Linked DNA regions of Tolumonas auensis DSM 9187. The protein of the gene in region 2 interacts with the protein of the main gene of each other region in a pairwise test. Links are inferred from orthologs where the notes say so. Each region holds a gene or a part of one and is shown on either strand. Other genes may lie near its edges.

The links.
Region 1: the proteins of htpG (region 2) and TOLA_RS07860 interact in binary tests that used the Escherichia coli proteins (3 or more experiments, as listed by UniProt). The link is inferred for Tolumonas auensis DSM 9187 from one-to-one orthologs.

Annotation. Positions count from the first base shown.
Region 1 is NC_012691.1:1,707,916-1,724,125, forward strand. Bases 22-2,816 are described here. They hold TOLA_RS07860 (cell division protein ZapC), read right to left. Parts: upstream 1,820-2,816; coding sequence 1,223-1,819; downstream 22-1,222. Other genes in these bases: TOLA_RS07855 (chorismate mutase), read left to right, coding at 22-1,170; pyrD (quinone-dependent dihydroorotate dehydrogenase), read right to left, coding at 1,846-2,816. In the rest of the region: more of TOLA_RS07855, read left to right, coding at 7-21; more of pyrD, read right to left, coding at 2,817-2,859; pepN (aminopeptidase N), read right to left, coding at 3,060-5,657; uvrY (UvrY/SirA/GacA family response regulator transcription factor), read left to right, coding at 5,861-6,508; excinuclease ABC subunit UvrC, read left to right, coding at 6,527-8,371; pgsA (CDP-diacylglycerol--glycerol-3-phosphate 3-phosphatidyltransferase), read left to right, coding at 8,393-8,944; TOLA_RS07905 (IS630 family transposase), read right to left, coding at 9,639-10,658; TOLA_RS07910 (H-NS family histone-like protein), read left to right, coding at 11,079-11,486; rrtA (rhombosortase), read left to right, coding at 11,491-12,093; pyrF (orotidine-5'-phosphate decarboxylase), read right to left, coding at 12,121-12,819; lipopolysaccharide assembly protein LapB, read right to left, coding at 12,838-13,995; TOLA_RS07930 (LapA family protein), read right to left, coding at 14,004-14,288; TOLA_RS07935 (integration host factor subunit beta), read right to left, coding at 14,311-14,592; rpsA (30S ribosomal protein S1), read right to left, coding at 14,658-16,210. UniProt on the Escherichia coli protein: Contributes to the efficiency of the cell division process by stabilizing the polymeric form of the cell division protein FtsZ. Acts by promoting interactions between FtsZ protofilaments and suppressing the GTPase activity of FtsZ.
Region 2 is NC_012691.1:2,421,612-2,437,915, forward strand. What follows is about bases 224-3,112. They hold htpG (molecular chaperone HtpG), read right to left. Parts: upstream 2,675-3,112; coding sequence 773-2,674; downstream 224-772. Other genes in these bases: adk (adenylate kinase), read right to left, coding at 224-639; recR (recombination mediator RecR), read right to left, coding at 2,785-3,112. In the rest of the region: more of adk, read right to left, coding at 1-223; more of recR, read right to left, coding at 3,113-3,387; TOLA_RS11250 (YbaB/EbfC family nucleoid-associated protein), read right to left, coding at 3,475-3,807; dnaX (DNA polymerase III subunit gamma/tau), read right to left, coding at 3,851-6,133; apt (adenine phosphoribosyltransferase), read right to left, coding at 6,151-6,696; TOLA_RS11265 (porin), read right to left, coding at 6,847-7,815; TOLA_RS11270 (DUF2057 domain-containing protein), read left to right, coding at 8,311-8,973; glgC (glucose-1-phosphate adenylyltransferase), read right to left, coding at 9,023-10,318; TOLA_RS11280 (EAL domain-containing protein), read left to right, coding at 10,611-12,197; fatty acid metabolism transcriptional regulator FadR, read right to left, coding at 12,624-13,337; grxD (Grx4 family monothiol glutaredoxin), read right to left, coding at 13,474-13,806; sodB (superoxide dismutase [Fe]), read left to right, coding at 14,051-14,632; sucD (succinate--CoA ligase subunit alpha), read right to left, coding at 14,709-15,584; sucC (ADP-forming succinate--CoA ligase subunit beta), read right to left, coding at 15,581-16,304. UniProt on the Escherichia coli protein: Molecular chaperone. Has ATPase activity.

The DNA.
Region 1 (16,210 bases), 710 kb from region 2 along the record:
TAAGCCATGGCCACACTGGATGAGATCCGCCAGTCCATAAATGAGATTGACACCCAGTTGCTCGCTCTTTTTGCCAAACGCCGCGCAATCAGTCTTGAAGTAGCAAGAAATAAACTATCTAGTCAGCGTCCAATCCGCGATCAACACCGTGAGCAAGAATTACTCGCCTATCTGACACAGGTAGGTCGCCCGATGGGGCTTTCAGCACATTTCATTCAGCGTGTATTTCAGCTGATTATTGAAGATTCTGTTTTGATTCAGCAGGATTTTATCCAGCAACAGCAAAACCCTGAAATAAAAGAAACCGGAACCAGTGTTGCTTACCTGGGGCCTCTGGGTTCGTATTCCAGCCTCGCTGCCCGCAAATTTCTGGGGCGTCAGCTGTCGGATATCCGGGAAGTTGGCTGCAGCAGTTTTAACCAGGTTTTTCAGGAAGTCGAAAGTGGTGCCTGCAGCTACGGCGTATTGCCAATTGAAAATCTAACGTCAGGTTCGATTAATGAAGTTTATGACCTGATGCAGCAAACCAGCTTATCTATTGTTGCCGAGCTCACCTATCCTATCGATCATTGCCTGTTGACTGCAGTTGATACAGATATTGCTGATATCGACGTTATTTATGGACATCCACAGCCCATAACGCAATCATCCCATTATCTCGATAATCATCCACATATCCGCAAAGTATTTTGTGACTCATCATCAGCAGCAATGCTGAAAGTAAAAGAGTTGGCTTTACCGAATGCAGCTGCTATCGGAAGTGCAGAGGGTGGTGAAATTTACGGCCTCATTAAATTAACCAATGGATTGGCCAATCAGCCCGAGAACTGTACCCGATTCTGGGTTGTCGCCCGTGATCCTGTGCGTGTATCACCATTAGTGCCGGCAAAAACGACTTTTATTATGTCGACAACACAGAAAACCGGCTCATTAGTTGAAGCATTGCTGATATTACGTAACCACAATATCAATATGACGAAACTGGAATCCCGTCCAATTCCCGGGAATCCGTGGGAAGAAATGTTTTATGTCGATGTGGCTGCTAATCTTGAAAGTGATGAAATGAAGTCAGCTATTAATGAACTGAAAGCTTCAATCAGATACATAAAAATTCTGGGATGTTACCCCAGCGAAGATGTTCATCCGGTTAATAGCCCGACAGCAGAATAAGAAAAAGCCCCGGACAAAATCCGGGGCTTTTTCTTATATATCCACAATATATTTACGCCATTTTAGACAGATATTGGGTCGCAGCCTGATATGGTAAAAGCTTACTATTCATTAATTTACATACAGATGACTGCCTCAGCGATTTATCTGCATCTAATTGGATAGCCTGACTAATTACAATACAGAGAGACGCATTACTACCTGGCGAAATAATCATCACATCACCATAGGTGAATTCTGTTACGACAGAGAATACTTCACCAAGCTCCGGCTCACCAGACAGCATATCGACATCCCGATAATACCAACTCTGACTTACTAGTGGCCTAGTGTATTTCACAGCAGCAACAGCATTCAGCACAATCTGAACTCTTTCCGGGTCAGTAAACGGAAATTCTCCGAGACATTCCAGAAAATGAAAATACAGAGACGAGTCGTCTAAAGAAAAATGCTCGGTGAATGCTTGTTTCTGCGCCAGCTGTTTTGGCGGCACAGACACAACAAATTGCATATCATCCGACAAATCAAGTAGAAGAGATTGGCGCTGCTCATCAAATACCCAGCGCCAATTTTCATCAGGAAGTAATATCATCCGTTTGCTCTCTATCCCGTTTTTTTCTTTTATAAAACAAACTGGAATATTTTTCAAACTGACAATGATATTTTCTGCAAATATCAGATGTTATTTACAATATTCTTTACCAAATCCGGTCCGTGATAAATAAAACCGGAATAAATCTGTACCAGCTGAGCACCTGCCTGCATTTTTTCTCTGGCAGCCATCGCAGAATCAATACCGCCCACACCAATGATCGGAATTTGCCCTTTCAGATATTCGTGCAATGACCGGATGATTTCTGTGCTCTTATTTTGCAGTGGGCGACCACTCAAACCACCGGTTTCAGCCGCATGTGGCATGTCATGGATCAACTCGCGATCCAGCGTAGTATTGGTTGCGATTACCCCATCGATACCATAACGCAGTAATGACTCTGCAACTTGCTTTAATTCTTCCTGAGATAAGTCAGGAGCAATTTTAACTGCCACCGGAACATACTTATTATGTTTCGCCGCCAGTTCTTTTTGACGCTCTTTAAGCGCCTTTAATAAATCATCCAGTGCTTCACCATACTGCAACTGACGCAAATTAGGTGTATTAGGTGATGAAATATTAACCGCAATATATCCGGCGTAGGCATAGACCTTATCCATACAGATCAGGTAATCATCCTTACCATTTTCGATAGGCGTGTCTTTATTTTTCCCGATATTAATACCCAGGATCCCTTTATAATGGCTTTTTTTGACATTCTCGATCAGATTGTCTACGCCCTTATTATTGAATCCCATCCGGTTAATAATTCCCTGAGCAGGAATAACACGGAAAATCCGGGGTTTATCATTTCCCGGTTGCGGACGTGGCGTTACAGTGCCAACTTCAATAAAACCAAATCCCATAGCGCCAAACGCATCAATGGCATCGCCATCTTTATCCAGTCCAGCGGCCAGACCTACAGGATTATCAAATTTGAGCCCCATAACTTCAACCGGGCGAGAAGGCAGTTTATTACGGAAAAACAACTCAAATGGAGTCCCTCCCATCCATGCCAGCTGATGAATACTCAATTCATGAGCAACTTCAGGATCAAGTTTAAACAGAAAATGGCGGGCTAACGGATAATAAAACATCAAGGTCCTCTCTCGAATGCGTTGGGGTCTCAGGCATTTGCTCTTTTCCCGGGTATTTTAGCCCGAAAAGCAGACCTGCGCATCTTTATGCAGTTGTATGAAAGATATTAATGACCCCAGAATATCAGTGAAGATATTTCCGGGGAAAATGTATACATAATGATTTGAAAGCAGGCGTGAATGTTCACACCTGCAATATTTTACTGCGCCAGAGCGCGGGATACTTTTTCATACAAGTCACGGGATAAATCAGCCCGCTCAGATAACCGCTGTAATTCCTGTCGCATCAACGATTGGCGTACAGGATCAAAACGTTTGAACTGTAGCAATGGTGTAATCAAACGCGATGCCACCTGCGGATTACTATGATTTAACTCATCCAGCATTTCTCTGAGGAAGGCATATCCTGAGCCATCAATTGCATGGAAGCGGTACGGATTAGCCGCACTAAATGTCCCGATTAGTGCACGCAACCGGTTCGGATTCTGCATACTGAAAGAAGGATGCGTGAGCAACGATTTCACAACACTCAGGCAATCAGTCGCTGGGGATGTAGCCTGCAAGCGGAACCAATTATCCATTACCAGCCCATCGTGCCGCCATTTGGCTTCAAATTCTGCCATCATTTTCTGCAGAACAGGCAATTCGCCCTGCTTTGCAGCCTGCATGGCAGACAACACATCTGTCATATTATCTGCAGCCTGGTAATGCGCAGCGATAATACTCCGATCGGTGTCATCACCATGCAGAGCGAGATATGTGAGACAGACAGCCACCAGATCACGTTTTGCTATTTCCTGCTGATTAAGCTGATAACTCGCTGATTTATTCTGCCGATATGTTTCCAGGAATACCTCATGCAGTTGTGTTGCCACTGTCTGTTCAATAAAGCATTTAACTTTGTGGATAGCATCAATATCAATTTCATCAAATAATTCAGCCATGCTACTTTCTGACGGCATCCGCAAGATTTCAGCGATGAGTGATTTATCCAACTCCGGATCGCGCAAAATTCCCATCAGTGCATTCAGCAATCCCTGAGGAAGTTCAAGTTCCTGTTGGTTGTGAATATGTTCAACATTAAGACGGATATACTTATTCAGCAGGGTCTGTGCTGCATCCCAACGTGTGAAAGCACTTTTTGAATGTTGCAATAAAACCAGCAGATCCTGATCATCATATGCAAATTCCAGTTTTACCGGTGCAGAAAAATCCTGCAGCAGAGCAACAACAGGCTTTTCAGTAATTTCGGTGAACTCAAATGATTGCTGATCACTGCAGACATTCAACACCTGATCATATTGATCACCAAGATAACCACCCCGCTGATCATACAAAGCTACACTCAGCGGAATATGCAAAGCAGACTTCTCATTCTGACCGGCCGTAGCAGGAGTATGCTGTTTAACATGCAGACTGTATCTTTGACTGTCGGCATCAAATTCATCGGTTACTGTCAGTACCGGAGTACCAGACTGGGCATACCAGCGTCGGAAAAGAGTCAAATCGGCACCTGATGCATCCTGCATTGCCTGGATAAAATCATCACAAGTTACGGCCTGCCCATCATGCCGATCCACATATAACTTCATCCCGGCCTGGAATTTATCTTCACCAAGAATAGTATGTAACATGCGGATCACTTCTGAACCTTTCTCATACACCGTCAGCGTGTAGAAATTATTCATTTCCATCACAACATCCGGACGGATCGGATGAGACATTGGACCAGCATCTTCTGCAAATTGAGGACCACGGATGATTTTGACGTTTCTGATGCGATTGATCGCTCTGGAACCCAGATCAGATGAAAACTCCTGATCCCGGAACACAGTCAGCCCTTCTTTTAAACTGAGCTGGAACCAGTCCCGGCAAGTGATCCGATTGCCCGTCCAGTTATGAAAATATTCATGGCCGATCACCCGTTCAATATCAAAATAGTCGGTATCGGTTGCAGATTCCGGATTTGCGAGAACAAATTTGGCATTAAAAACATTAAGCCCCTTGTTTTCCATCGCACCCATATTGAAGAAATCAACCGCAACGATCATGTAAATATCCAGATCGTATTCAAGTCCGAAACGCTGCTCATCCCATGCCATTGATTTTTTCAGACTCGCCATAGCATGATAACTTCGGTTCAGATTGCCCTTATCGACGAATAACTCCAGTGCAACAGTCCGGCCACTTTTTGTTTCAAAGGTATCTTTGAGAACATCGAAATCACCAGCCACCAACGCAAACAGATAACAAGGTTTAGGAAACGGATCACTCCACTGCACCCAGTGAGTACCGTTCGGGTTATCGCCTGCAGCGATACGATTTCCATTTGAAAGCAGAATAGGATAAGCCGTCTTATCAGCCGTTATTCTGGTAGTAAAACGGGCAAGGACATCCGGCCGGTCAAGATAATAAGTAATGCGTCTGAAACCTTCCGCTTCACACTGCGTACAAAAAGCATTTCCTGATTTATATAACCCTTCCAACGCGCTATTTGCAGCCGGATTAATCTCCGTCACAATTTGCAACTCGAATGAGTCAGGAACACCATCAATGCATAACTGATTATTTTCAATACGATAATCGGCTGTTTTTTTATCAACTAAAACAGAATGTAAAATTAATTCTTCACCATCAAGTACCAGTGAATTGGGGTGATTTCCCTGACGTTTAACCCGGCTCGTTGCAATGACTTTAGTGCAGTTTTCATCCAGTGAGATATCAAGATCAATCTGATCAATTGTGAAATCGGGCGATTTATAAGCTAAACGATGTTTTTCCTTTGCTACGACTGCCATTGCGCAACCTCCGATAGAAATCTATTTCACGTCATGAAATCATTATTTACATCAATAGCAAAGTAATTCCTCTTCACTTTTTTACTGTCAGCCAGCATACTGAAGACGGCAGGAAGCATGTTTTATATACATATGTAAGTGTGTATCCGGTGTTTACTATAATTTGTTAAACATCCTTCTTAGTCATAGGCGGAGCAACTCGATTGATTAGTGTATTTCTTGTGGATGATCATGAGCTGGTACGCACAGGCATTCGCCGCATACTGGAAGACGTTCGTGGTCTTCGGGTAGTCGGAGAGGCCGTGAGTGGAGAGCAGGCAGTCCAATGGTTCAGAGAAAATCAGGCAGATGTTATCCTTATGGATATGAACATGCCCGGAATTGGCGGTCTGGAAGCAACAAAAAAAATCCTGCGATTTAATCCTGACATCAAAATTATTGTTTTAACCGTTCAGACCGAAACGCCTTTCCCCCTGAAAGTGATGCAAGCGGGTGCCGTAGGTTATCTGACAAAATGTTCAGCACCCGATGAAATGATCCAGGCCATTCGCGCCGTTAACTCCGGACAGCGTTATATTTCCCCGGAAATTGCTCAGCAAATAGCACTGAGTCAGGTCTGCACACCGACAACAGACAATCCATTTAAAGCACTGTCTGATCGGGAAATGCAGATCACCATGATGATCACCAAAGGTGACAAGGTGCAGGATATTGCAGAGAGTCTCAATTTAAGTCCGAAAACAGTTAACAGCTACAGATACCGGCTTTTTGAAAAATTAAACATAAGCGGTGATGTTGAATTAACCAGAATGGCTATCCGTTACGGAATTTTGGACGCAGAAACGCTGTAAGCATCCAAAGGATAAGCATTGAAAGAGACTATTTTGCCTGAGTTTGATTACCGCAGATTTCTCAAAGTAGTAACAGAACAGCCCGGTGTTTACCGAATGACCGATAACACGGGCTGTATTATTTATGTTGGGAAAGCAAAGAATCTTAAAAAAAGATTATCTTCCTATTTCCGCACTAATGTTGATAGTGCCAAAACCCGCGCGCTGGTCAGCAACATTGCCGACATTCAAATTACTGTCACCCTCACAGAAACTGAAGCCCTGATACTTGAACATAATCTGATCAAGCAGCATCGTCCTAAATACAATATTTTACTGCGCGATGATAAATCCTATCCTTATATATTTTTATCCTCCCATCCGCATCCCCGCCTCAGCCTGCACCGGGGCGCCAGAAAACAAAAAGGTGAATATTTTGGTCCCTACCCTAGCGGATACGCTGTAAAGGAAAGTTTGCATGCGATGCAAAAAATATTTCCGATACGGCAATGTGAGGACTCTTTTTACGCTAATCGTTCACGCCCGTGTCTGCTTTATCAGCTGAAGCGGTGCAGTGGCCCCTGTGTTCCCGGATTGGTCAGCGATGCACAATATATGGAACAGGTTAATCTGGCGCGGATGTTTCTACAGGGAAAGGATCAGCAAGTTATTGCGCTGTTAGCCAATAAAATGGAACAGGCCAGTACTGAATTGCGTTTTGAGGATGCGGCTAAATTACGCGATCAGATACAGAATATGCGTAAAATCCAGGAGCAGCAGTCTGTCAGTGGTAACATCTTTGATGATTTAGATATCATCGGCACAGCAATCAGGAATGGCATTGCCAGTGTACATGTCCTTTTTATCAGACAAGGGAAAGTCCTTGGTAGCAGGAATTATTTCCCATCGCTACCTGCAGACAGCGATATTTCAGAACTGCTTTATGCTTTCGTTCAGCAATTTTATCTTTCTGATATTTCAGGAAAGCAGTTACCGAAAGAGATCATCCTTGATCATGAGTTAGAAGACGAAGATGGCCTTTCTGAGATGCTAAGCCAAATTTCAGGTGCCAAAGTAAGAATTACCAGCCGCACACGTAGTGAACGTGCCCGTTATTGTCAGCTTGCCACAACGAATGCAGAAGCCGCACTAAACAGCAAACTCGCACATAAAACAACCGTTGAACAAAGATTCCGGCAATTACAGGAAATTCTCAACCTCACCACCCCAGTACAACGGATGGAATGCTTTGATATTTCGCATACTCAGGGTGAAGCAACTGTTGCATCCTGCGTCGTATTCGACCGTGAAGGACCAAGAAACAGCGAATACCGGCTGTATAATATTGAAGGTATAACGCCTGGTGATGATTATGCTGCAATGAAACAGGCATTATTCCGCCGGTTCAGCAAGCAACAAGATGCAGAAAAAATCCCGGATATACTGTTTATTGATGGTGGCTTGGGACAATTAAAACAGGCGGAATCCGTAGTATCAGATTTGATTCATCTGGTACAGAAGCAACCCCTTCTTATCGGTATCGCTAAAGGCGAATCAAGAAAGCCGGGATTAGAAACCCTGATTTTCGGAAATACGCATGAAGAAATTCACTTGCCTGCAGATATGCCCGCATTGCATCTGATACAACACATTCGCGATGAATCTCACCGCTTTGCGATCACTGGGCACCGGCAACGCAGAAATAAAAAACGAACCGAAAGTCTTCTGGAAAAAGTTCCGGGTGTTGGAGCTAAACGTCGACAAGCTTTATTAAAATATCTTGGCGGTATGCAGGAAATAATTCGTGCAACCCCCGATGAATTAGCAAAAGTTCCGGGTATAAGCCCTGCCTTAGCACGGGTCATTTATGATACCTTACATTAAAAATAGTCTGGATCGCTGATCATGCTAAACATACCTAACCTTTTGACACTGTTTCGTCTCGCTCTGATTCCTGTATTTGTGGCGGTTTTCTACTTTCCGGTAGAGTGGAGTTACTTTGCTGCTGCAACGTTCTTTGTAGTAGCAGCAATTACTGACTGGTTTGATGGTTATCTGGCCAGAAAATTAAATCAAAGTACGGCCTTTGGTGCATTTCTGGATCCTGTTGCGGATAAAGTCATGGTAGCAACTGCACTTGTGCTTATTGTGGAACATTACAGTTCGGTTTTTATCACCATCCCTGCGGTTATTATGATCGGACGTGAGATCTTGATATCAGCCTTACGGGAATGGATGGCCGAATTAGGAAAGCGCGCATCTGTTGCTGTCGGTCTTGCTGGTAAATGGAAAACGACGATCCAAATGATTTCACTGACCGGACTGATCTGGCAATACAACATTTGGATGATCTGGTTATCATATGCCCTGCTCTATGTTGCTGTTATTTTGACCTTTTATTCAATGATGCAGTATCTTAAAGCAGCAAAACCAGAGCTACTCAGAACAGCCAAATGATATTTTGCATAAAAAAACACCGAACAAACGCGTTAATATGAAATGATGTTGACTCTGCGTCAGATATATATAGAATTCAACAACATTGAAAGCGGGAATAGCTCAGTTGGTAGAGCATAACCTTGCCAAGGTTAGGGTCGCGAGTTCGAGTCTCGTTTCCCGCTCCAAAATATGGCGCGTTAACAAAGCGGTTATGTAGCGGATTGCAAATCCGTCTAGCCCGGTTCGACTCCGGGACGCGCCTCCAAAATATGCCGCTGTGGTGAAATTGGTAGACACAAGGGATTTAAAATCCCTCGCTGGTTACAGTGTGCCGGTTCGACTCCGGCCAGCGGCACCATCAGATTCAAAGAATTAAGGCCACTTTTATAGTGGCCTTAATCTTTTCCGGCTTATGTACCATTATCAGTGACGCTGTAAACGACTTCTATTGAGATCCCACTTGGCTTCGTCGATCTTCGGGTTATGCCCTTTCAAAGTGACAAGAAGCGCTGGAATCAATTCCGGTACGCTATATTGAACGCTTACTGCTGGCTATCCTGCCGACCAGAAACAGAGCAATTCAAACTGACTGAATCAAGCAAAAATCGAATTATATACACAAAAATCGAAGTCGAATAAATCCACGCATTCCCCATCAGGACTAAATTATTGTTCAAAGTTATCTAAATAACTGATCCTAATTGTGCTCCACCTATTTATTCTGTGCTGCTATTGCAAACGGGCTGACATGATCTAAAAAATACTTCACCTTTCGCAATAATTCCCACATCGCCCGACATCGGTGGTTTCTGGTGACCATCTCGTGCATTGAGCGCCAGAGTAGTTCAATCCGATTGACCCACGGTGAGTAAACAGGTTGAAACAGTAACTCAAATTTTGGATTGTTCTTGAGCCATACCTGCGTCTTTTGGCTTTTGTGGATCACGTAATTATCAAGGACCAGGATAATTTTCTTCGCCCGACGGTAATGCCGTTTCAGCTTTTCCAGTAGTTGAATAAATAGGTCTGAATCCTTACTCAGCCCTGTGGTGTAAATTACCTTGCCCGTCTGACTATTAAGTGCACCGGCAACATAGTGTTTTTCGTTTTTCCCTGGTGTGGGTATTCGTTTTTGTTGATGACGACGCATCCAATCCGCACCAATTTTAGGATTCAGGTCGATATCTGCTTCATCGACATAAAAAACCGGTTCATTAATAGAGTGACTTTGTAATGCATTGTTTATTAATGCCATTTTCTCATCACGATGTGGGTCACGAATATGGAGTGTCGGCGCAGCTCTACGCCAAACAATGCCCATTTTAGGTAACCAACGGCGGATGGTAGAGGCAGCAATGTTGAGTTCTGGACACATGCGATGAATAAGCGATGCAAAAAGCTCTGAACTCCAACGTGAACGTTGATAACCAAAATCTTCTGGCGAGAACTGAATAAGCAGCTCTAAAATGAGTCGAATTTGTTGGTATGGCAAAGAACAAAATCGTCCGCGTTGTTTACTTTCGAGACCGGAAATACCACATTCCTGATACCAGCTGAGCCAGCGTTGAATAGAAGAACGAGCAGCGGCAGTCAGTTGATGAACCATCGAAACAGTCTGCCCCTGATGCAGCATGAGAATAGCAGTCAGACGCCGGGCATGTTCTTTATCGTTGGTTTTATAAATGATTTTTTCGATGCGTCTGCGTTCGGCGCGAGATAAAACTGGTAACATAGCGGTAACTCGGTTTTGGGCGATTGTTTAGTTTGGCGACGATATGATCGCATAACTAAAACCGAGTTACTCCCACCAAGTGATCTACATTTCGGAACAGTTATTTAGTATAGCTACGTATACTTTATCAATATGCAATCAAACTCATTGATTGTTTTTACGCAATCTAATTCACATTTTTTATCAATTTCTCAGGTAAAATGCATAGCGCTTTATGAACAATCCGGAATGACATGACGTATATATAGCCTGGTTATGAAAGTCAACATATCTGTCAGATATGAACATATGGACTAACTCAGCACTAATTAAAGTCATTTTTAGCAGTAAAAATAAAAATAATCCTCTATTTGATTGACTATTTTATTAATCATTTATAAATTAACAATGTAACCCAATTATTTATATAAGGTCATTTCCATGTCTGATTTTTTAAGAGTTTTTTTAAATGTTCGCAGTCTGCGAGCTGTTACCCGCGAATTGACTTTGGAACAGTTAAATGAAGGTTTTGAAAAGTTAGCTGCAATCGTTGAAGAACGTCGCGAATCAGAAGAAAGCATGCGTAAACAGCAGGAAGAGCGTACTCGTAAAATCACAGAGTATAAAGAATTACTGCGTGCTGAAGGTATCGACATTAATGAATTACTGCAAGGTCAGCCAGAAGTAGAAAAAGTCAGTAAACGAGCACCGCGCCCTGCTAAATATCGTTATACCGATTCTGATGGCCAGGAACAAACCTGGACCGGTCAGGGCCGTCAACCAGTACCAATCCGCGAAGCTATTTCGCGTGGTCAATCTCTGGATGATTTCCTGATCGAAAAACAATAAGTTTATGACCGCACATAATTCTATTACCTGTTATGTGCGGTATATTCTTTCCCGCCCCAATATTGTTTTTTTCCTGACTGCATCCCTACTTCTGTTTGTTTTCCAATTTATTCAGCAATTTATCGTAGATCTCGCTTACCATCGGGCGCTAATAGAAAACCAGGAATACTGGCGATTATTAACTGGAGGGTTGGTGCATGCTAATACTGCCCACTTACTTCTTAATATTGCAGGGTTATTCTGTCTGCTCATGTTATACGAGCATCAAATCACAACCCAGGTATGGTGTGGTATAAGCCTCTTACTGGTGTTTTGTGTAAATATTGCGATATACGTACTCTTACCCTCAACAGAGTTCTATCTCGGCTTTTCTGGCGCATTACACGGGTTATATGCCTGGTACTCAATAGTTGAGTGGGCCCGAAAGCAATCCTGGTTTCCTGTATGCGTTATTTTGTTACTAATGATCAAACTCGGCATTGATGCCCAGTCAGGTAACAACTTTAGCAGTGAAATAATAGGAATGAGAGTTCACTGGCAATCTCATTGGATTGGTTCATTAGCTGGGGCCGTACTGGCATTGGCTTATAAAAGAAAAGCCGCATAAAGCGGCTTTAATGGTTACATTAGCTAATCAGGCTAAAGACAGGTTAATCTTCCGTAATACATCCAGAGGATGTGCAGCCTGCGTCACAGGACGGCCAATGACCAGATAATCAGCGCCAGCCTTGATAGCATCAACCGGAGTCATGACACGGCTTTGATCATCGACTTTTGTTGAGACATCCAGTCGTATACCCGGAGTAATTAATTTAAACTCATTACCTAATCTGGATTTCAGTACAGAGGCTTCCTGCGCTGAACATACCACACCATCCAGACCAGCTTGCTGTGTTAATGTAGCCAAGCGCAATACCTGCTCAAAGGGTGGAATATCAAGTCCGATGTCCGCCAGATCGCTCTGCTCCATACTTGTTAATACAGTAACAGCAATCAGTAAGGGAGCTTTGTCCCCATAAGGTAATAAAGCGCTACGGGCAGCCTCCATCATTTTTCGGCCGCCGGATGCATGCACATTGACCATCCACACGCCCATTTCTGCGCTTGCTTTTACTGCTTTGGCCACTGTAGTCGGAATATCATGAAACTTTAGATCCAGAAATACATCAAATCCTTTCTTAACCAATTGTTCAACGAACTGTGGACCATAATAAGTAAACATCTCTTTGCCAATTTTTAAACGGCAATCTGATGGAGTAACCTGATCAACAAAAGATAAAGCTTCTTCTTTTTTTGCAAAATCAAGCGCAACGATAACTTTAGGTTCTGTCATATTTCCTGCCAATATTAATTAATCACCATCCAAACCCTGGATTGGTGAAATACTTCCCCATTGCTTACATGATGGGCAATGCCAAAAGATGACCTTGCTGGAAAAACCACAATGTTCACAACGATAGATGGGCTTAACTGCCATTTGTTTTTCAACCAGAGAGCGCAATAAAGAGATGCTTTCTGCAGCCTTATCATCATGCATAGCCTCCAGTTGATATGTCATTAAACGGTGAAATCCTTTCATTGTAGGATTTCTTTTTATATGACGTAAAATGAACGCTTCCGCATCACGAACACCCTGTTGAGCCTGAATAGACTCAGCTAATGCAAGCGCGACAGTAGTATTTTGGGTTGATTCAAGCCAGCGAACTAATATTGCAGCAAAACTACGATCATCAAGATGAGATTTACATTGCTGCAACAACTTCCATGCTTCACTCGCAAATGCAGATGATAATTCAGGGATTTGATCGATATGCTTGATAGCTTGGTCGTATTGTTGCTGCTTAATATACAACTGAGCTAATAACATCTGAGCCCGAACACATTGCGGATCTGACTTTAATGCTCGCTTTAATCTTGAAGCAGCGGTTTTAAAATCTGACTGTGAAGCATCATTTTCTGCCAGCTGACAATAATAATGTGCGACAACGCGGTGATGTTTTTTACTGGATAGTTTATCCGCTATATCAATCGCTTTTTGCCATTCATTTAGTTGCTCATAAATTTGCAACAACATCTTTCTGGCATCATCTGCTAATTCATCATCATTTAATAAACTTATCAGCACATTTTCTGCACGATCGAGCAGACCCGCAGCAACAAAATCTCTGGCCAGTTCAAGCATAGAAAGATTTTGTTGTTCTGTAGAATCAAGACAGCGGGCAACCAGATTTTGATGGATACGAATTGCACGATCAACCTCACCTCTCTGGCGAAATAAATTTCCCAGGGCAAGATGAGTGTCAATAGTATCTGTATCGACTTGTAATAAGTCTATAAATAGGTCAACAGCCTTATCTGGCTGTTCAGAAAGCAGAAAATTAATACCAGCCGCATAATTTCTTGATCGTTGTGAGCTTTTCCGATCTTCATCAATACGGACACTTCTTCTTCCCATATACCAGCCATAAGCCACGGCAACTGGCAGAAGCAGGAAGAGTAACTCCAGCATTAATTCAATTATTCCTTAACTGACGAACTGATTTGCGAAGATAAGCGTGAAATATGATTTTGCAATTTTCGTAATTTCAATCGGGTAACAATATAGCTGAACCCTAATGCACACAAAGCAACCAGAAACCCGGAAAAAAACGCGCCAACAAGGAGAGCCGCAAGACTGAAATCGTCTTGTGCAATCAGAAAATTAATATGTATCTGTTGACCGTTAACCGAACCCAAAGTCACTAAAAACATGGCCAACGACAAAACAGCCATGAAATACAATATGGATTTCACAAATTTCATGTCAACACCAAACAAAGTTGAATTACAAAGAGTTTACGCGTTCTCTTAACTCTTTGCCGGGTTTGAAATGAGGGACACTCTTGGCCAGAAGTTCAACCTTCTCCCCAGTTTTAGGATTACGACCTACTCTGGGTGCTCTGTAATGAAGGGAAAAACTACCAAAACCACGGATTTCAATACGATTCCCGCTTTCAAGGGTCGCAGCCATACACTCCAGAATTTCCCGGACTGCAGCCTCAACATCCTTAGCGGCAAGATGTTGCTGACTAGAAGAAAGACGCTCAATAAGATCAGATTTCGTCATAAATATTCTCCGCAGCGTAAATAGATTAAATGGAGCGGCTTTCACCGCTCCATTTTTAAGAGCGATTATTCGCCTTTAGCAGCTTTGAAAGCTTCAGCCATTGCATTACCGAAACCAGCTTCTTCTTGCTGATTCAGGGAATCCATTGCTGTTTTTTCTTCAGCTTCGTCTTTAGCACGAACTGACAGGCTCACTGTACGGTTTTTACGGTCAACGCCCATGAATTTGGCTTCAACTTCATCACCAACAGACAGAACCAGAGATGCGTCTTCTACACGATCACGTGATGCATCAGCAGAACGGATGTAGCCTTCAACACCTTCTTCCAGCTCGATGGTAGCGCCTTTGCTGTCAACGGCAGTTACCTTACCTTTAACGATAGCACCTTTTTTGTTATCTGACAGGTACTTGTTGAACGGATCTTCTTCGATCTGTTTAACACCCAGAGAGATACGTTCACGCTCTGGATCTACCTGCAGAACAACTGCTTCGATTTCGTCGCCTTTCTTGAACTCGCGAACAGCATCTTCGCCAGTTGCATTCCAGGAGATGTCTGACAGGTGAACCAGACCATCAATACCACCATCCAGACCAATGAAGATACCGAAATCAGTGATAGATTTGATCTTACCGCTTACGCGATCGCCTTTCGCATGAGTTTCTGCGAACTGCTGCCATGGGTTAGCTTTGCACTGCTTCAGACCCAGGGAGATACGGCGACGTTCTTCGTCGATGTCCAGAACCATAACTTCAACAGTGTCACCCACGTTAACAACTTTAGATGGGTGAATGTTTTTGTTAGTCCAGTCCATTTCTGAAACGTGAACCAGACCTTCAACGCCTTCTTCGATTTCAACGAAGCAACCGTAATCAGTCAGGTTGGTTACACGGCCAGTCAGACGTGCACCTTCTGGGTAACGTTTAGCGATAGCTACCCATGGATCTTCGCCCAGCTGTTTCAGGCCCAGAGACACACGAGTGCGCTCACGGTCGAATTTCAGAACTTTAACGGTGATTTCATCACCTACGTTCACGATTTCAGATGGGTGTTTAACACGTTTCCATGCCATGTCAGTGATGTGCAGCAGACCGTCAACACCACCCAGATCTACGAATGCACCGTAGTCAGTCAGGTTCTTAACGATACCCTTAACTTCATGGCCTTCTTGCAGAGAAGACAGCAGGCTGTCACGCTCAGAAGAGTTTTCAGTTTCAATAACTGCACGACGAGAAACAACAACGTTGTTACGTTTCTGATCCAGCTTGATTACTTTGAACTCAAGCTCTTTGCCTTCCAGGTGAGCAGTGTCACGTACTGGACGCACGTCAACCAGAGAACCAGGCAGGAATGCACGGATACCGTTCAGTTCTACGGTGAAACCGCCTTTCACTTTGCCATTGATCAGACCAACAACAGTTGCCTGTTCTTCGTATGCTTTTTCCAGCTGCAACCATGCTTCGTGACGTTTAGCTTTTTCACGAGACAGCAGAGTCTCACCGAAACCGTCTTCCACAGAGTCCAGAGCTACGTCAACTACGTCACCCAGTGCAACTTCCAGCTCGCCCAGTGCATTTTTGAACTGTTCAGCAGGGATTGCAGATTCTGATTTCAGACCAG
Region 2 (16,304 bases):
TAACAATACGGCCAGTTGTTTACTGATTTCAGCAACTTGCTGAGTACCGTCGATTTTGCTGTAGCGGGTGTTGCCCAGCTCTGCTTCTTTTTTGTAGTAACCAACCAGCGGTTCAGTCTGCTGATGGTAGATATCCAGGCGCTTACGCACTGTGGTTTCTTCATCATCAGCACGGATGCTCAGCGCTTCGCCGGTAACATCATCTTTGCCTTCTTCTTTCGGCGGATTGAATACCACATGGTAAACACGACCAGAACCGGCATGCACACGACGGCCGCTCATACGTTTCACGATTTCTTCGTCCGGCACATCGAATTCCAGAACGAAGTCAACGTTGATACCCGCTTCTTTCATCGCATCAGCCTGAGGAATGGTGCGAGGAAATCCGTCCAGCAGGAAACCGTTTTTGCAGTCTTCCAGAGTAACGCGTTCTTTAACCAGATTGATGATCAGTTCATCGGAAACCAGCTGACCTGCGTCCATTACCGCTTTAGCCTGCAGCCCCAGTGCTGTGCCCGCTTTGATAGCAGCACGCAGCATATCCCCGGTAGAAATTTGCGGGATACCATACTTCTCCATCAGGAACTGTGCCTGAGTGCCCTTCCCTGCGCCTGGTGCGCCTAGCAGAATGATACGCATATCTATTTTAGCCTCTGTTTCAGATAACCTTACTTAGGGCGCAAAAAGTACACGTTTTTGCGCCATTCCTCAACCTTTTCACCCAAACAAAAGCCGTGACAGGCACGGCTTTTGAATATTGGAAGTAATTAAATTACCCCAGCAGTAAGCGGTTCATGCGGGCAACGAAACTGCTCGGATCAGTCAACCCACCCTGTTCGGTCAGTTGCGCCTGTTCCTGCAGCAATAACGCCCACTCTTTGAAGCGTTCTTCATCCTGCACATCGGCGATATGGTGGATCAGTGCATGTTCCGGGTTCACTTCCAGAATGTATTTCTGCTCCGGCACTGGCTGACCAGCCGCCTTCATCAGTTTCATCATCTGGCTGCTCATACCATGACCATCAGTCACCGCACATACCGGAGTTTCCGTCAGACGATGTGATACACGTACATCCGCAACTTCGCTGCCCAGTGCAGTTTTCAGACGCTCAATCAGACCGGCATTGGCTTTAGCAGTCTCTTCCTGTTGCTTACGGCTCTCTTCATCTTCCAGATCGCCCAGTTCCAGATCGCCACTGGTCACTGAAATCAGTTTTTTGCCATCGAACTCTGACAGATGGTTCATCAGCCATTCGTCGATGCGCTCCCACAGCAGCAGAACTTCAACGCCTTTTTTGCGTAACAGTTCAAGATGCGGGCTATTTTTCGCCGCAGCATAACTGTCTGCAATGATGAAATAGATCTTGTTCTGACCTTCTTTCATGCGGGATACGTAATCAGTCAGGCTGACAGTCTGAGCATTGCTGTCGTTATGGGTAGAGGCAAAGCGCAGCAGTTTGGCGATATCTTCACGGTTAGCCCAATCTTCCGCCGGACCTTCTTTCAGTACATTACCGAACTCACCCCAGAACTTCTGATATTTATCAGCATCATCTTTAGCCATCTTGTCCAGCATGCTCAGAACACGCTTGGTGCAAGCTTTACGCAGCTGCGCAGTAATTTTGTTGTCTTGCAGGATCTCGCGGGAAACGTTCAGTGGCAGATCGTTGGAATCCAGCACACCTTTTACGAAACGCAAGTAAGTTGGCATGAACTGTTCAGCGTCATCCATGATGAATACGCGCTGTACATACAGTTTAAGGCCATGTTTCTGTTCACGATTCCACATATCCCAAGGCGCACGGGCCGGAATATACAGCAGACTGGTGTATTCCATGTTGCCTTCGACACGATTGTGCGACCAGGTCAGGGGATCTTCGTAATCATGAGATACGTGTTTGTAGAATTCGCTATATTCTTCGTCTTTGATCTCTTTGGCAGAACGAGTCCACAGTGCCGTTGCACGGTTAACTTGTTCCCAAGCGCCTTCAGTCGCCGGTTTATCTTCACCTTCGGCAGCTTCTGGTGCTTTCCACAGTTCTACCGGAATGCTGATGTGATCAGAATATTTGCCGATCACGGAACGCAGACGATAATCGTCAAGGAATTCGGTTTCATCTTCTTTCAGATGCAGGATCACATCGGTACCACGGCTGTCTTTGGTGACTTCAGCCACCGTAAAGCTGCCATCACCAACCGATTCCCAACGAACCGCTTTATCATGAGTCTGACCAGCAACACGGCTGATTACAGTGACTTTGTCTGCCACGATAAAGGCAGAATAGAAACCCACACCAAACTGACCAATCAGTTGGGAATCTTTGCTCTGATCACCGCTTAAATTCTGGAAGAAATCTTTGGTGCCGGAACGGGCAATGGTGCCCAGATGCTGGATTGCATCTTCACGGCTCATACCGATACCGTTATCGGAGATAGTCAGGGTGCGCTGTTCTTTATCAATCAACAGACGGACATGCAGCTGACCATCATTTTCATATAAATCAGCATCGGACAACGCTTTGAAGCGCAGCTTATCAGCCGCATCCGCCGCGTTAGAGATCAGTTCACGCAGGAAAACCTCTTTGTTGGAATAGAGGCTGTGCGCCATCAGGTTCAACAGTTGTTTAACTTCAGTCTGAAACCCATGGGTTTCCATATGAACAGTTTCTGTCATCTTGCTTTCCTTGATTTACGGGGAATTTCTGGTACAGAAAACAAGATGGGGATGAATGGCTGATTTTCAAGTCAGGAAAATGCCCTGACGTAGTATATTGAAAGAAAAGGTTACTCCAGCGGACGACGACCGCTTAATGAATGCGACAATGTAGTTCCATCCACCAGTTCAAGCTCCCCGCCAACCGGGACACCATGCGCAATACGGGTGATATTGATCTGATACCGTTTCGCCATGCTGGCAATATAAAATGCCGTCGCATCACCCTCAATGGTTGGATTGGTCGCCAGAATCACCTCCTTCCACTGGCCGCCTTGCAGCACATTATCCAGTTGATCCAGCCCCAGCTCTTTCGGACCAATGCCATCCAGCGGAGATAAGTGCCCCATCAGTACGAAATAACGACCGGAATAAAGATGCGTTTGTTCAATCGCCGCCACATCAGCCGGTGTCTCGACGATACAGAGCTGGCCACTCTCCGCCCGTTTCGGATTCGCACAGATATCACATAACGAGTTTTCAGTGAAAGTACGGCAATGCTGACAATGGCCAATTTCCGTCAGAGCCCGCTGCAGGGTTTGCCCTAACTGCATACCACGTTTACGTTCGCGCTCCAGCAACTGAAATGCCATCCGTTGTGCCGATTTGGGTCCGACACCAGGCAATACTTGTAATTCACGGATCAGAGCATCCAGTAGTGGGCTGAACTTCATGCGTTATACATCCACAGAGTAAGAAACGAAAACAGGCCGTAGCTTATCACTACGACCTGTCAGATACGAATGATCGCCGGAACGGGATCAGAATGGCATTTTGAAACCAGGCGGCAATTGCATACCACCGGTAATTTCAGCCATTTTAGCTTTATTCTGTTCTTCAGCCCGACGCACGGCATCATTAAAAGCAGCAGCAATCAGATCTTCCAGCATTTCCTGATCATCATCCTGCAACAGACTTGGGTCGATAGTGACACGGCGGACATTGTGGCTGCCAGTAATAGTGATCTTGACCATACCGGCACCTGATTCACCAGTGACTTCCATCTTTGCCACTTCTTCCTGCATTTTCTGCATGCGCTCTTGCATCATCTGCGCCTGCTTCATCAAATTGCCCATTCCACCTTTACCGAACATGTTTCCTCACTCAATTTCTATTTGGTTGTGGTTTCAGTCCGCTTCAGTCGCCGGAAGCGGTGGTATCTGTTTTCAATGGCTGAATACTACCATCATCCAGCGTAGCGCCAAACCGTTGCTGTAAAAACTGAACATTCGGATCAGACAGCAATAACAGTTCCGCTTCCTGCTGCAGCCGGATCCGCTCCTGCTGCTCAATTTCTGCCGGACAAGGCAGCGCCAGTTGCACTACCGGCTCAACCTGCAAATTTATGGCCGTTGGCAATATGGTTGATATTGCCTCTGCCAGTTCCTGTACCATCCGAGGCTGAGCCAGATGACGAGCTTCATTTCGGATCTGTAAGTGCCAGCTGTCAGCTTGCTGATCAGTAACTACCGCCTGCATAGCCAGTTGTCGCACCCGGCCGGCAACAGGTAATTTAGCGACTGTTTGTGCCCATTGATCACTGCTTCGCAGTAGTAATTCATTACTCCGCCACACCGAGTCATCGTCTTCATCCGTTTCAGGCAAACGGCTGACCGGTGCCGGATTAGATTGCATCACCGGCGGTGCGGAAGGCGTGAACCGATCAGACTGGCGCTGCTTAAACGACGGCGCAGCATTGTCCTGCTCACTATCCACCGGGGAAATAAATGCTTCCTGATCCTGATACGCGGTCAGCGGTGGTAATTCCCACGGCGGTAAATCATCACTTAATGCCCGATTTCCGGCTACCTGTGGCTGTACATCCTGAGGGGCTACCGTTCTGGCTGGTGCCGCGGTTGCAGGTAACGGAGCGATCTCACCCCGGTTTGCCGGGATACGCGCAGGCATTACCGCAGGCGTGACATGACTTTCGGTCTGATTTTCAGCTTGCTGACGGCGACTGCGTAACTGATTTCTTAAACGAATAATATCCTGCACCCCTGAATTATTCACTTCAGGTCCGGATGCAGCCGGTGTCGCCGGTGCAACCGCAGGAATAACGGCAACTGGTGCCGGAGCCTCAGTCACCGGCGGACTAACAGGCAATGGCCGGGGTTGCATTTCCTGCTCAGCCTGAGCCATCAATTCAGCTTGTTCCTGCATGAGTTTGGCTTGCATCGCCAGATCCTCAACAGCAGCACTTGCTGTCACAGGAGGAGCAACCGGAACAGCGGCAGGAATAACGTCAGGTCTGGCCGGTGTTGCCACAAACGAAGCTGCCGGCGCTGTATTCCGGTGAATCAATTGCGGCTGTTCAGTTATTGCCGGACGGCCCGCCCGTGGGGCAAACGCCAGCATCCGCAGCAAGGTCATTTCCAGTGCACTACGCCCGTCAGGAGCCAACGGTAATTCTTTACGGCCATTCAGTGTGATCTGATAGTAAAGCTGGAGTTCTTCCGGCGGGATCTGTTCCGCCAGCAGCTGTAACTCTTCCGTATCATCAGCACCCGGTTCAGTCTGTTGCCCCAACAACTGCCACATGGCAGTCCGGTGCAACAGACTCGCTAATTCAACATGCAGCTGATCATAATCAGGAGCCAGCTCAGCCAGAGAACCAATCTGCTGCATCAGAGCAGCACCATCACGGGCCGCCAATAACGATAAAATCTGATAAAGCTGCCGGTGATCCAGTGTACCCAGCATCTGCTGTACAGTTTCAGCCTGCAGCAGACCATTGCCGTAAGCAATCGCCTGATCACTTAAGCTCAGCGCATCCCGCATACTGCCCTGCGCTGCCTTGGCCAGCAGACTTAACGCCGCAGGTTCATAAGTTAGTTGTTCTGCCTGCAACACACGCTGCAATTGTTCAACAATCTGCTCACGAGTCAGTGCTTTCAGATGGAATTGCAGGCAGCGGGAAAGAATTGTCACCGGTAATTTCTGCGGATCCGTGGTAGCCAGCAGGAATTTCACATGCTCCGGCGGTTCTTCCAGTGTCTTCAACAGTGCATTGAAGCTATGCCGTGACAGCATATGCACTTCGTCGATCAGATAGATCTTGAAGCGGCCCCGGGCCGGTTTATATTGCACGTTATCCAGTAAATCACGGGTATCTTCCACTTTTGTACGGGAAGCGGCATCAATCTCTAACAGATCGACAAAGTTACCTTGATCAATTTCCCGGCAAGCACTGCATTGTCCGCATGGCCGGGAGGTAATACCAGTTTCGCAATTCAGACATTTCGCCAGAATACGCGCAATCGTGGTTTTCCCCACCCCGCGCGTACCACTGAACAGATAAGCATGATGCAGTCGGCCCTGATCCAATGCATTGGATAATGCCTGTAAGACATGTTGCTGCCCCATAACCTCATGAAAGTTACGCGGGCGCCATTTACGTGCAAGAACCTGATATGCCATATCTGCCTGTTAACGGATCAATGTCCGGGAAAATCAACCAGTTTAAGAACGTTCACACCCATTGCCGTCAGACGCTCTTCACCACCCAGATCAGGCAGGGAAATAACGAATGCCGCATGTTCCACAATACCACCCGCCTCACGGATCATCTTGATTGTGGCTTCAACAGTACCACCGGTTGCCAGCAGATCATCCACGACCAGAACTTTCTCGCCGGGCTTAATTGCATCACAGTGCATCTGCAGACAATCTTCACCATATTCCAGCTGATAGCTTTGCTCCAGCACAGAACGGGGTAATTTGCCCGGTTTACGCACCGGAATAAAACCAAGCTGTAATGCATAAGCTAACGGCGCACCAAAAATAAAACCGCGAGCCTCCGTCCCCACCACTTTATCAAACGACATCGACTGATAATGTTCTTTCAGCAGTTCGATTGTCTGATGAAATCCCTGCGGATGTTCCACCAGACTGGTGACATCACGAAAGATGATCCCTGGTTTTGGATAATCAGGAATGGTGGCAATACAGGATTGGATGAAATCTAGCGTGTTACGGTTCATGGTAGTGAGTTTCAGAAGATAAAATCAAAACGTGTAGGTTAGCAGCCTGCAGGCTGAATGCAATCATTGCGCTTAATGAGGTACAACAAACGCACAAAAATAAAGCCGCCCGAAGGCGGCTTCATAACAATCAGCTAATTTCAGGCGAAATTAGAAGGTATATTGCAGACCAACAATGTAGTTGTCGTCCTGGCCAGAAACCTGATTGATTTTATATTCAGCGAATGCTTTTGCTTTGGCTGTGATGTCATACTGAGTTGCCAGCACATAATATTCGCCCCATGAACCAGATGCATCACCATTGGTGCCAGCATTGTGCGGATCAACCAAGCCATAGTTCACCAGTACTGTCCACTCAGGCAGCATTTTATAAGAAGCAACTACACTCCAGACTGTGTCTTTGTCTGTATCCTGAGTGTCGGTATCATATTTAGCCTGACCATAGGTTGATGCTAAATAGAATGCATCATAGGTATAACCCAGACCAGCAGCATACTGTGAATTGGTATAATCCAAACCGTCTGTAGTTTTACCTTCTTCTGCCTGGTACGCCAGAACAGGTTTCAGGCTAGATACTTCATTGATTGGGAAGGTGTAACCAGCGCTTACGCCATAACGAGTCTGAGTTTTGGCATCATCACCGCTCAGATCTGAATTAGTTTTTTCTTCATCGCTGAATGCAACCGCTGAACGCAGATCCCAGCCATCAGCAGCATAAGTTACCGCTACGCCGTCATCCCAAATATCGCCAGTAGACTGATCTTCTACACCACCAGAGTAGTTCTCATAAGTATCCGTGGTATCAGTCAGTTGAGCATAAGGGCTCGCAATTGCGCCAACCATAGACTGAATACCGTTACCGAAATCAGCACCAATCCAGGAATAACGCGCATCAAAAGTGCCATCGTTATCACCATCGCTGGTGTCATTGCCCTGAGAGGCAACCTGCCATTCCAGTTTACCAATCAGAGCCACATCATTGTAGCCGGTAGCCCATTTACCTTTGGTACCGATACGAACACGGCTGTCACCACCAAAGTTTTCAGCTTCACCTGCTTTAGCATTACCTTCAGTGACTGTTTTATCTGTATCTTTGTAGTTATCTTTCTGACCAGCCATGTAGCGCAACTGACCGTAGAAATCGAGTTGTTGACCATCTTTATCATATACAACAGCCGCATTGGCAGATGCAGCAAACAGAGAGGAAGTTACTACTGCCAGAATTGTTTTTTCATAATTTAATGCCTACTGTAATTAAACACCGAGTCTTTTTTTATTTCCCTGTGCGGTAGCACATGAGTGCTACCTCTTTGTGAATCTAACAAGAAAATGTGACGACATCAACAGTTTATATGTCAATTCAAACAACAGTAAAATTGTGGTGCAATTATCTTTTTTTGAGCCCCAATGCAGTGCAAAAGATTGTAAAAAAGAAAGTTAAAGACATATTAGAAATTAAACTTCTTTATTCTGATATTATTTTAAGTGACATCAATCACATTAGAATCACACAAAGAAGACTCTATAGAGCCCACAGCATTTCATCTGTTCTTGCTCTGAATAAATAGAAGATTAGAATGCTGTCTTAGAAATAACCGTTATCAAGGATTCGTTATGACAGTGCTGTTCCGTACCTGGTTGTCCCGTTCTTTATCTCTGTTAGCAATATTTGCCTGCACATCTGCATTGGCTGACACCACAGTAGTAGTTCCCCGTCCTTATACAACCAACCTGATCGATGGTAAACCATATAAAGGAAACAGTTCAGAGCTCAATCTGGTTGAAGGTGAACATCAGTTAGTCATACGTTTCGAAGGTAACTACAGTACCAAAAACAACGTTGATCTGGTGAGTGGCGAACCGCTGGTTGTTAACTTCAAGACTAACGGCAAAGAACAACTGACGTTCGATTTACCGTTAATCAGAGAGTCAGCGCAGGCAAAAGCTTTTCTGAAAAATCAGAAACTGCATTTGGTCGATAAAAATACCAAAGCCATTAAAGAAGCTAATATCTTTGAATTACCGAAAAAAGAAGGCTTACAGATTGGCCGGGATTATCAGGAAGAATTGCTGGCGCTGGGTAAAGCATTTCAGCAACCCGTTATCAATGAAGACGGCACTGTGTCAGCAGGTGGTAATGTGCAACAAGCTGCTCTGACAAATACAGTTTCCGGTAACAAGAATCTGCAAGCACTGGAAATGCTGAAATACTGGTACAACCGTGCGGATCCACAGACGCGGAAAGCATTCCAGCATTGGGTGATTACGCAGCAATAAAAATAAGAGAGGCCGCAACTGCGGCCTCTCTTGTTAATACAAACTTTTATTATTCTCTCAGCTTATCCAGCATTGAACGGGTAACTAACACCACGCCGTTATCACTCCGATGGAAACGTCTTGCATCTTCGGCCGGATTTTCACCGATGATAGTTCCCGGTGGAATATCACAATGTTTATCAATGATAACTTTGCGCAAGCGGGATCCACGGCCAATGATTACATCCGGGAAGATAACTGCCCCATCGAGCGTACATCCGGAATGCACTCTGACACCGGAAAACAGTACCGAGTTGTGAATAATTGAACCGCTGACAATACAACCACCGGAAATAACCGAGTTCAGTGTACTGCCTGACTGCCCCATGTAGTCCTGTACAAACTTGGCAGGAGGCAATTGACGCTGGTTAGTCCAGATCGGCCAGCTTTCATCATACACATCCAGTTCCGGCACAACAGAGGCCAGATCCATATTGGCTTCCCAGAAAGAATCAACAGTACCTACATCACGCCAGTAACATTGATTGTCTTTCTCATCATCATGATCCTTGCAACCAACGCAGGACATGCTGAATGGATGTGCGTAAGCAACACCTAACTGAACCACTTTAGGGATGATATCCATACCAAAATCACGGCGAGAACCTTCGTCCAGCTGATCTTCCTGCAGTAACTGGTACAAGTAGTCTGCATCAAAAACATAAACCCCCATTGATGCCAGAGAGACTTCAGAGTTGCCCGGTATCGTTGGCGGATCTGCAGGTTTTTCTACAAACTGAGTGATCTGACGATCGTCATCGATAGCCATTACACCAAAAGCGGTTGCTTCATGTTTAGGCACTTCGATACATGCAACGGTCACTTTACCGCCCAGACGCACATGATCGAGCAGCATGCTGGCGTAATCCATTTTATAGACATGGTCACCGGCAAGAACTAATACATATTTAGGGGCGTAATCGCGGATGATATCCACGTTTTGATAAACCGCATCGGCGGTACCACGATACCAATTCACTTCATCCAGACGCTGTTGCGCCGGAAGCAAATCAATAAATTCATTCATCTGGTAACGCAGAAAAGACCAGCCAGCCTGGATATGACGAAGAAGGCTGTGAGATTTGTATTGTGTTACAACGCCAACACGGGTGATCCCTGAATTAATACAATTAGAAAGCGCGAAATCAATGATACGGAACTTACCGCCGAAATGTACGGCTGGTTTTGCTCTGTTATCAGTCAGTTGCTTCAACCGACTACCTCTTCCTCCCGCCAAAACCAGTGCCAGCGTCTGATTGATTGCTTCTCTGGCCTGCGTCATGCCCTGCGGATCTACTGAAACCATAAAAACCTCCCGTGATAACAACTAAAAGACACGTTTGGTTGCCAAATGGAGCGAGCTAGTTCATTACCAATCCATTGCAACAAAACCATAATGTTCCTTAAATGAAACAAGTTCCATTCGAGAGATCACGAATCTAAGCTTACTGATAATAATTCTTCTATTTTGCTACTCAGAGCACATTGATTAGACAATAAAAATGATGGGCCGGAACACACATCGGCAGAGGATGAAGTATTGTTTATAGAGAAGGGATCGTGAAAAAAATCCGGACAAAATCAGACAGGAGCCAGGGATGAAAGAGCACTCTATCTATCACAGGCAATGGTTATCTTTATGGCTCATTTTGTTGTTAACCGTGATAAGTAATATGCTTGTTCTTACTTTCTGGTTGGCAGATACAGTCAGTTCGGAACTGCTACTCATATCAAGCGGAATACTTATACTTTCATTGCTGGCTTTGCACTGGAACCATCAGGTTTTATTGAAAAAAGCAGAAAAACTGATCGCTTCCGAGTTAACAGCCAATCAGCCCTCTTCCGGTGTTTTTCCTTTCCTGACATCTGCCGTTCAGCAAACAAAAGACGCTCTGAATAAAGATGTCGACCGGATAAAAAAAATCAATTCGGAACTGGAACACCGGGTTTTGCAGGATAATCTGACCGGCCTTCAGAACCGCAGTGCCTTCCGCAAAGATCTGACTGAATTCTTACAACGGGAAACCCTGTCTGATCAGGCTTGCTTATGTCTTATCCGATCGACTGAACTGGCCACAATCAATCACCAGCGCGGCAGGATAGCCGGCGATCAGTATCTGCTTGCGATTGCAGAAATAGTTCAATCCGTCAGTCAGCGATTCTCGACCCATTATGTTTACCGGCTTTCAGGCAGTGACTACGCCATATTGCTTCCAAATGCTTCAGCATCCATAGCACCTATCTTAGGAAAAGAGTTAAAACAGCTCTTTGATAATTTACAACTGCAAATTCTGGCAGAAAGTATTGCCTACTCCGGCATCACATTTCTGCATCCCGGACAACCGCCCGAACAGCCTTTATCCCGTGCAGATTTAGCGCTGGCAAAAGCACAAACCAACGTGGTGAATGGCTGGTATTTGCAGGAGGAAAACGCTGGTGATGCATTTCAGGGAGAAAGCCATTGGCAACACACCATACAATCGATTCTTGAATCTCACGGTATCAGTTTTTCAGGTCAGGCTATTCAGCCGCTCAACATGGCCATCAATAACTATATTCAAATCATTCCCCGCTTTATTGGCCCGAATCAGCAATCACTCCCAAGTGAAACTGTTTATGCCATGGCCATGCGGCATGGCACCATGGGTAAACTGGAAGAGTTAGTCATAGAAAGTTTGCTGCAACAACATAAACTTCATCCGGAAAATGTAGCCCGCTGGGGCCTGAATCTGAGTGCCAGTGCATTATTTAGCTCGTCTTTTATAGTCTGGCTTGAGCAACGTTTATTGCAAGAACAAGATATTACACCGAATCTGGTCTTTGAAATTGACGAAGAAATTCTTGATTGTCATTTGGCTGCCAGCATCCGGATGTTTGAAATGCTGCGCAGAGTGGGCTGTCGGTCCTGTATTTCAAAATTTGGCCGGGGATTAGGCTCATTCCGTCTGTATCGGGAACTACGCCCTGACTACATTAAACTCGATTCTTATTTAGTTGAAACGATTGAACGCGACGGCACCAGCCAACAGTTTGTTCGCATGATCATTGAGATCTCACATCGGTTAGGATGCGTGGTCATCGCGGAAGGTGTTGAAACAACGTCACAGAGAGAAGCGCTGGAGCGCATGTATATAGACGGTATTCAGGGACAACTGGTTTCTAAAATTATACCGATCGGCGATTAGCTATAAAATCTTTAGAATTTTCAGTGAATTGTTTTTTGAAGGTATTGTTGCAATTTACAGAGGGTCTGATAATATCGGCCGCGTTTCTGTGATGGCGGCCTGGTGGGTCCTCTCGCATCAATAGTTCGTGAACCCGGTCAGGTCCGGAAGGAAGCAGCCGAAGCGAACGACTTGAGTGCCGAGATGTGGCTTATCAGGCCGCCGCCCTTTCTGCTGTATCATTTTTGTCATTTCCAGCATAACCTCATCTGTTGTTTCCCCTCAAACGCACCACGTTATCTGTGCTTTTTCGCCATTTCTGTATCACGTATGATGCTGAATCCAGACTAAACGGGGAACATATCGTTGATGCGCGCGCAGATCCACATGAAACGAGACATCCGCAGTCAGCAACAGGCTTTATGCGGAAGAAGTATTCAAACAATATCAGCCTTCGAATATTGTCGAGTCATTCAGGTTTTTTCTTAACTCCTGCCAGATCTTCGCGGAATCTGCACCATATTGACGGACGATACTTTTCGCTGAATTTAAACTTCCGCTTTCTGCAATGACTGCCAGCTCATCATAAAATTTCATCGCTAAGGCACGTGCAGCAGGATCCGAGAAGTAATAACGACCAATACGACGATAAAGACTCTTGAATCCATTGAAAATTAAGGCATATATCGGATTACCGGATGCTAACGCCAATACATGGTATAGCTGATAATCAAAATCAATATAGGCTTCTGCCGAATCATTCAGCCTGGTACGTTCAGCCAGAACCGAAAGCACGGAGAAAGCATCCCGTTTCAGTGCGGAATGAATAAAAATAACACTGATATTCGTACGGGCAGAAAATAACTGTTCCACTAACTGCGGCAATTTCTCCTGCTCCAGCTTAGCCAGAGTATCCAGAATATTCAGGCTGGATGTTTCCCAGAAGTTATTCACCCGCGTAGGTTTGCCATGCTGTATCGTTAACCAGCCATCCCGGGCCAGTCGCTGAAGCACTTCGCGTAATGTGGTGCGAGTTACGCCGATCACTTCTGATAACTCCCGTTCTGCCGGCAAAATAGAGCCTGGAGCATAACGGTGATTCCAGATAGATCGGATAATGTACTCTTCAGCAAGCCCCGCTGGGCTTTGAGCCTTAAACACGGTGTGTGGCCTTATATAGTTGATACGAATGAATCATAACAAAGCCAGAGGATAGTGAACAGTTAACGTCAATACAATCAAATGTTATTTGTTAACTGAGTCAACGGGAGTAAATAATTTCACTCCCGTTACAGACTTATTCTGCAGCCGTTTGTTTGGCATGAACTGCTTTCAATAATGGCTGCAGTTCACCCTGCTGAAACATTTCCAGCATGATGTCACAACCACCAATCAGCTCACCCTCTACCCACAATTGCGGGAAAGTTGGCCAGTCAGCATATTTAGGTAACTCTGCACGAATATCCGGATTCTGCAAAATATCCACATAGGCAAAAGGTACACCACATGCCATCAGAGCCTGTGAGGCCTGTGATGAGAAGCCACAGCTTGGCAACTTCGGTGAGCCCTTCATATACAGCAGGATAGGGTTTTCTGCGATTTGTTGCTTGATCTTCTCAATGGTTTCCATGATTGCGCCTCATAACTGAAATCGTACTGATTTTACTCCATCATTACGGCTTAACAACGCTACCTTTTGTAGGGTTATAGCCGTCAGGATGGTCTGACAATGCCACTATCTTTCTATTGATGTATATTAAATGTTAAATTTTTTACAACAATATGTAGTATATATGAGTTAAAATTTGCTATAAATCAATTTAGCAAAAAGGTCTGACCTATAGAGACCGTGTTAATCAAAGAGGAGAATTTCAATGGCTTTTGAATTACCAGCTCTGCCTTATGAAAAAAATGCACTGGCACCACACATCTCTCAGGAAACCCTGGAGTACCACTATGGTAAACACCATAACACCTATGTGGTGAACCTGAACAATCTCATCCCTGGCACTGAGTTCGAAAACAAATCTCTGGAAGAGATCGTCAAAGGCTCCAGCGGCGGTATTTTCAACAATGCAGCTCAGGTATGGAACCATACTTTCTACTGGCATTGCCTGTCACCAAATGGTGGCGGAGAACCAACCGGCGCACTGGCGGATGCAATCGTTGCAACTTTCGGTTCATTTGAAAAATTCAAAGAAGAATTCACTAAGTCTGCTGTTACCAACTTCGGTTCAGGCTGGACCTGGCTGGTGAAAAAGGCAGATGGCTCTCTGGCGCTGCAGAACACATCTAACGCGGGTTGCCCTCTGACCGATGGCGTTACTCCGGTTCTGACTGCAGACGTCTGGGAACATGCTTATTACATCGACTACCGTAATCTGCGTCCGAAATACATGGAAGCCTTCTGGGCTCTGGTGAACTGGGAATTTGCTGCGAAAAACTTCGCTGCTTAATCATCAGTTCAGCAAAAATAAGAAAGGCTCCTTAAGGAGCCTTTCTTGTATCTGCCATATCAGCCGATAATTTTTATTATTTCCAGCCAGTCACTTCGCGCAAACCGACCGCGATATCCGCCAGGGAACGCACGGTTTTCACACCCGCTTCTTCCAGGGCGGCAAACTTCTCCGCTGCCGTGCCCTTACCACCAGCGATAATAGCGCCAGCATGACCCATACGCTTACCTGCAGGGGCAGTGACACCAGCAATATAGGAAACCACGGGTTTGGTTACATTGGCTTTGATAAAGGCTGCCGCTTCTTCTTCCGCAGTACCGCCAATTTCACCAATCATTACGATCGCTTCTGTTTCAGGATCTTCCTGGAACAGTTTCAGGATATCAATGAAGTTGGAACCAGGAATTGGATCACCACCAATACCCACACAAGTGGACTGACCAAAGCCGGCATCGGTCGTCTGTTTTACTGCTTCATACGTCAGCGTACCGGAACGGGAAACAATGCCCACTTTACCCGGCAGATGAATGTGAGCCGGCATGATGCCGATCTTGCATTCACCCGGTGTGATGACACCCGGACAGTTAGGGCCGATCATACGGACACCGGTTTCATCCAGTCGACATTTTACCTGCAGCATATCCAGTGTCGGAATGCCTTCAGTAATACAAACGATCAGCTGGATACCCGCATCAATGGCTTCCAGAATGGCGTCTTTACAAAATGGTGCCGGAACATAGATAACAGATGCGGTAGCACCCGTCGTTTCTACGGCGTCACGCACGGTATTGAATACCGGCAGTCCCAAATGGGTTGAACCACCTTTACCCGGTGATACCCCGCCCACCATTTGTGTGCCGTAAGCAATCGCTTGTTCAGAATGGAATGTACCCTGCGAGCCGGTGAAGCCCTGACAGATGACCTTGGTCTCTTTATTAATCAGGATACTCATGCCACCGCCTCCGCTGCTTTCACTACTTGTTCTGCTGCATCCGTCAGGCTGGTTGCCGCAATAATGTTTAATCCGCTTTCGGCCAGTTTTTTAGAGCCCAAATCAGCGTTATTACCTTCCAGACGCACGACGACTGGCACTTTCACACCGACTTCCGCCACAGCGCCAATCACACCGTCCGCAATCAGATCGCAGCGCACAATACCGCCGAAGATATTGACCAGCACAGCTTTCACTTTGCTGTCAGACAGGATCAGCTTGAATGCTTCGGTCACGCGTTCTTTAGTCGCGCCACCACCGACATCCAGGAAGTTAGCCGGGAAACCACCGTGGTGTTTGATGATGTCCATGGTGCCCATCGCCAGACCTGCGCCGTTCACCATACAACCGATATTGCCATCCAGCGCGACATAGTTCAGATCCCAGCGGGCCGCTTCCACTTCACGCGGATCTTCCTGCGTTTCATCATTCCAGGCTTTCAGTTTTGGCTGGCGATACAGAGCATTGCTGTCGATGTTAATTTTACCATCCAGACACAGCAGGTTACCTTCGCCGGTAATAACCAGCGGGTTAATTTCCAGCAATGACAAGTCACAGGCGACAAACATCTTGCCCAGACCCAGGAAAATTTTAGTGAACTGTTTCAGTTGCTCCGCATTCAGACCCAGTTTGAAGCCAAGTTCGCGCGCCTGATATGGCTGCGGGCCAGTCAATGGATCC